DNA from 2 places in the Pararhizobium sp. O133 genome. Region 2 is predicted to be linked to the other one. Evidence: predicted binding sites of a transcription regulator. Region 2 holds the regulator's gene; the other holds the start of a gene.
The links. The regulator LexA, encoded in region 2, represses DNA repair genes until DNA is damaged. The targets are predictions, from matches to a motif close to TGTTCNNNNTGTGTTCNG.
Positions count from the first base shown of each region.

Region 1: parE (DNA topoisomerase IV subunit B) is a predicted target of LexA. The motif match lies at 1,322-1,339, and genes of this name have one in related genera.

Region 1 is NZ_CP196426.1:3,122,870-3,125,275, reverse strand. Features, by position in the region: gene parE (DNA topoisomerase IV subunit B) at 1-1,110, opposite strand, end outside; gene ACST81_RS14890 (alpha/beta hydrolase) at 1,346-2,230, shown strand; gene ACST81_RS14885 (UbiA family prenyltransferase) at 2,356-2,406, shown strand, end outside.
Region 2 is NZ_CP196426.1:2,857,933-2,860,338, reverse strand. Features, by position in the region: gene ACST81_RS13710 (hypothetical protein) at 1-52, shown strand, start outside; tRNA gene ACST81_RS13705 (tRNA-Cys) at 319-392, opposite strand; gene lexA (transcriptional repressor LexA) at 669-1,382, opposite strand; gene ACST81_RS13695 (hypothetical protein) at 1,635-1,982, shown strand; gene ACST81_RS13690 (hypothetical protein) at 2,058-2,330, opposite strand.

The DNA of each region.
Region 1 (2,406 bases), 260 kb from region 2:
CACGTCTTCGGTGGTGACGATCGCCGCCCGCTTGTTCTGGGTCAGTTCCGCATAGGCCTTGAGGCCCTTGGTCAGCGCGATGCGCAGACCCGCCTCATGCGTGCCGCCTTCCGGTGTCGGAATGGTGTTGCAATAGGAATGCACGACGCTGTCGCCGCCATACCAGGTGACGGCCCATTCGAGCGCCCCATGGCCGCCGGTCTTTTCCGTCTTGCCGGCGAAGATTTCGCGCGTGACGGTGAATTCCTTGCCCATCGTTGCCTGGAGATAGTCCTTGAGACCGCCGGGGAAATGAAACACCGCCTTTTCCGGCGTGTCCGTTCCCTCGACCAACGAGGGATCGCAGGACCAGCGAATCTCGACGCCGCCGAACAGATAGGCCTTGGAGCGCGCCATCCGGAACAGGCGTGCCGGCTCGAACTTCATGTGCGCGCCGAAAATGTCCGGGTCCGGATGGAACTTGACCTTCGTGCCGCGCCGGTTCTGGACGTCGCCCAGTTCCTCGAGCCCGCCCTGCGGAATACCGCGCGAAAAACGCTGGCGATAGAGTTTTCGGTTACGCGCGACTTCGACTTCCAACACATCCGAAAGAGCGTTGACGACCGAAACGCCGACGCCGTGCAAACCGCCGGAGGTCTCATAGACCTTGCTGTCGAACTTGCCGCCCGCATGCAGGATGGTCATGATGACTTCGAGCGTCGATTTGCCGGGGAATTTCGGATGGTTCTCGACCGGGATGCCGCGGCCATTATCGGTGACGGACAGGTAGCCTTCGGCGTCGAGATGGACGTCGATGAAATTGGCGTGGCCAGCGACGGCCTCGTCCATCGAGTTGTCGATGACTTCGGCAAACAGGTGATGCAGCGCCTTTTCGTCGGTGCCGCCGATATACATGCCGGGACGACGGCGCACCGGCTCCAGCCCTTCGAGCACCTCGATCGCCGAGGCATTATAATCGCCGGTATCCGCCTTCAGCGTTGTCGACGCGCCACTGCGCTGTTCGGCAACGAGCGCCGCGACAGGCGCTGTGATCGGCTTGGGCACCACGGGCTCGGTCGCAGGCTTGGGCACCAGGGGCAAGGCTGAAAAGAGATCGTCGCTGTCGGTCATAGTCTGTTCAGGGTACTTTCCGTGTGGCGGCCCGGTCGATATGGGACAGGGCCACATGAATATCTGCGCGAATCGGCCAATTTCTGCCAGACTCATTCTGCCAGAATATGGGCGTCGGAGCGACCGGTGGTCATTCTTGTGCCTGCAGATGCGCCGATCAAGCCTTCAATAAACCCAACTGTTGCGTTGCGGAAGGTCCGATGGCAAGGCTTGGATCAAAAGAGGAACATCGAGAATGCACCTGTCCACAGCTCATTTGATATTTCGGACCCTTCCGGTGCTGATCCTGGCGGCCATCCTGTCCGGTCCGGTCGCGGCCGCCCCGTTGAAGCCGTTCAAGGACGAACTGTTCTCCTATGGTACGGTGCTCGAAACCGGCGATAATGGCGACTATCTGGTGATCGACTATGACAAGATGCGCGATCTGCACGGCCGCGACGAGATCCCCGAGCGCAAGGTGACGCGCCCCTATGTTTCGCTCGGTGTGAAGAATGAACAGTCCTTCGAAACCGTCGAAGCCGGCGGGCGCAGTGTCGATGTCGTCCGCGTCGGCCGGGAGAGGGGCGCTGCCTTCACCGTCATCTTCATTCACGGCCGGGGCGGCGACCGGCGTCTTGGCGCCAACGACTGGATCTTCGGCGGCAATTTCAACCGGCTGAAGAACCTCGCCGTCGGCAATGGCGGCGTCTATTATTCCGCAAGCGTCCGCTCGTTCGATGATGCCGGCGTCGCCGATATCGCCGCGCTGATCGGTTACGCGCAGGCGCAGTCGCCGGGCCGGCCGATCGTGCTGTCCTGTGCGTCGATGGGAAGCATCGTCTGTTGGGGAATTGCGCGCGATCCGGCAGCGTCCGCGGCGCTGAAGGGCATGATGATCATGGGTGGCCCCTCCGACCCGCAGTTCAAGGACAGCGCGGCCTACAAGCGCAAGCTGCCGGTCTTCTTCAGCCATGGCGGCGCCGACAACGTCTATGCCGCCATCGGCCAGGTCAAATTCTATCGTGGCCTCAAGGCGGCGGGCTATCCGACGCGCCTGGTCGTGTTTCAGACCGGAACGCATGGAACGCCGATACGCATGACGGACTGGCGCGATGCGCTGAACTGGATCGGCGTGAAATAATACTTTCCACGTCTCCGCGAATTGTTAACCACCGCCGCAGTTTTGCAATGACGTGACCTGCATCGTTTGCTTTTTCGAAAGCACATCATGGGATCGTCCCGACACTTATTATCGGGATGGGATTCATGGACGCTCGAACAGAAACACGGCATATTCCGCTGTGCGTTGATCTCGAC
Region 2 (2,406 bases):
GAGCGCGCCGGACGACAGCCAGGCCGACTGCGCCTGCTTCTATTATCATTGAGCTGATACGGTCCGCTCAGACCATCGGATCGTTTCATCCTTTGACTACCCCGCCTTGGGGCGGGCAATGGAAACGTATGTCTCAATCTTCGACTCCGGTCGGAATTGGAGAAACGTTTTGCGGTCATGAGAACGGCCGTAGCCACGAAGATGGCGTCAAAATTGGTGGAGCCGCACGTGACGCATCGTTTCAGAACACCTGAAACGATTGCTCAGAATAAACAATCGGTAAATACGACCGACCGATTATATTTACGTGGAAAATTTTGGAGGCCTCGCCCGGAATTGAACCGGGGTACAAGGATTTGCAGTCCTCTGCGTCACCACTCCGCCACGAGGCCTCTCAAGCTCGAATAATCGAACCGTGGCGGCGGTTTAGAATGATCCTAGACAAACCGCAAGAGAATAATTCCGAAAAAACGGCCGCGTTCATTTTCCGACATGATGTTTTCCGAACATTCTCCACAGAAGCCTCTCCACCACGAAAGCCGTCGTACACAAACCCGCGCAAATCATTTCCCATAAGGCTCAGTGCACCTGACCTCCTGCCAGACCGTCCAACCGACGTCGCGGCTGCTTGAAGCGAGTGAACCGAAATGCGTCGAAGCTTGCCCTGATCAGTGATAGCGGCGAATGAGGCCCACCAACTTGCCCTGGATCTTCACCCGGTCGGGACCGAATATCCGGGTCTCGTAGGCCGGATTGGCGGCTTCGAGTGCGATGGAAGCGCCCTTGCGCCGGAAGCGCTTCAGGGTCGCCTCCTCGTCATCGACGAGCGCCACGATGATTTCGCCGGGGCTGGCGGTATTGGTGTTGCGGATGATGACCGTGTCCCCGTCGAGGATGCCGGCCTCGATCATCGAATCGCCTCGGACCTCCAGCGCGTAATGATCCCCCACCCCGACCATTTCCATCGGTACGGAAATATCGTGCGTGTTGTTCTGGATGGCGGAGATCGGCACGCCGGCGGCGATCCGCCCCATGACCGGGACCGTCACGCTATCGCTGTTGGCCGCGACAGGTTTGGCAGGCGCCGGCTTTTCGGCGGAGGCGCCGAGGCTGCCCTGGATAACACTGGGCGAAAAGCCGCGCTTGGGCTGGAGGCTTGGCGAATAGGCTTCCGGCAGCTTGATGACCTCCAGTGCGCGTGCGCGATTGGGCAGGCGGCGGATGAAGCCCCGTTCCTCAAGCGCCGTGATCAGTCGGTGGATGCCGGATTTCGAGGCGAGATCCAGAGCATCCTTCATTTCATCAAAGGATGGAGGCACGCCGGATTCCTTCATTCTTTCGTGAATGAACAGAAGCAATTCCTGTTGCTTGCGAGTCAGCATGAACGATCACTCCAAAGTCGAGAAACAAAGCAAGAACGAACACTATATGTTCCATATGTGTTCCGCAAGCCCCCTCAAAATATTTGAATGTTTCCAACAATATTCGGCGCGGGCGATGAAGCCGGCGGGCTGTTGCGCGCGAGACTCACCAGTCTTGGGCTTCTTTTTGGGAACTTTTGCCGTGTCGCGACCGTTGCAGGAACATCCTAGCGACAATGGGCGGTGCGCATCGCCCGCACACAGGAGGCAGACATGGCAGGCTATGTGGACGAACGCGGCGATCGCGTCTCGACGAAGGATACCAACCGGACGGTCCGGGTAACCGGTATCGAGGCGCGGCAGGGTCTTCTTGGGCGTCCGGTGTTGATGGTGTTGATCGGCGGTCTGCTTTTGGCTGCCATCGCCTGGGCCGGGGTGGAGATGTTTGGTGAAGCGACCGACAATGACGGGGCGACCCAGACGCAGCAGGTTGCCCCTGCCGAGGATCAGGCAGCGCCCGCCAACCAGGGTACCGTGGACAACACGCCGACGAATGGTGAGCAGATGCAGACTGCGCCGACCGACAAGGATCCGACGCCGCAGACTGGTACGGATCGATAAACGTTGGCACGTGCTTTGCAGCCCCGCCCTGCCCGATCAGGCGGGGCGTTTGACGTGGACAAATAGTGCATTCGTTCAGGTTGAGGTTTGGCGCCTGCGAGCCCACCAAACCGATAGCCGTCGCCGCTGGCGGCGCACGAAGGCAAGATCATGCGAGAGGACGATGAAACCCAGCGGCACCATCCAGAAGCCGAGCACAGGCAGAAAGCCAAGGCAGCCACCGATAATGAGTATGCTGCCGAGCGCGATGCGAACCCCGCGCGACTGCGGCAGGCGCAAGCGCCATGTTCCCAGAATCAATTCATGCGTCTGCGGGTCGATGCCAAATTTTTTCTGCCGTCCTGCCATGAACTCCACCTGTTGGCTCGATCCCGCGTCGCGGCATCGTTGACAACGCTGAAATCGCGGCATGTGTTCGCCGGCA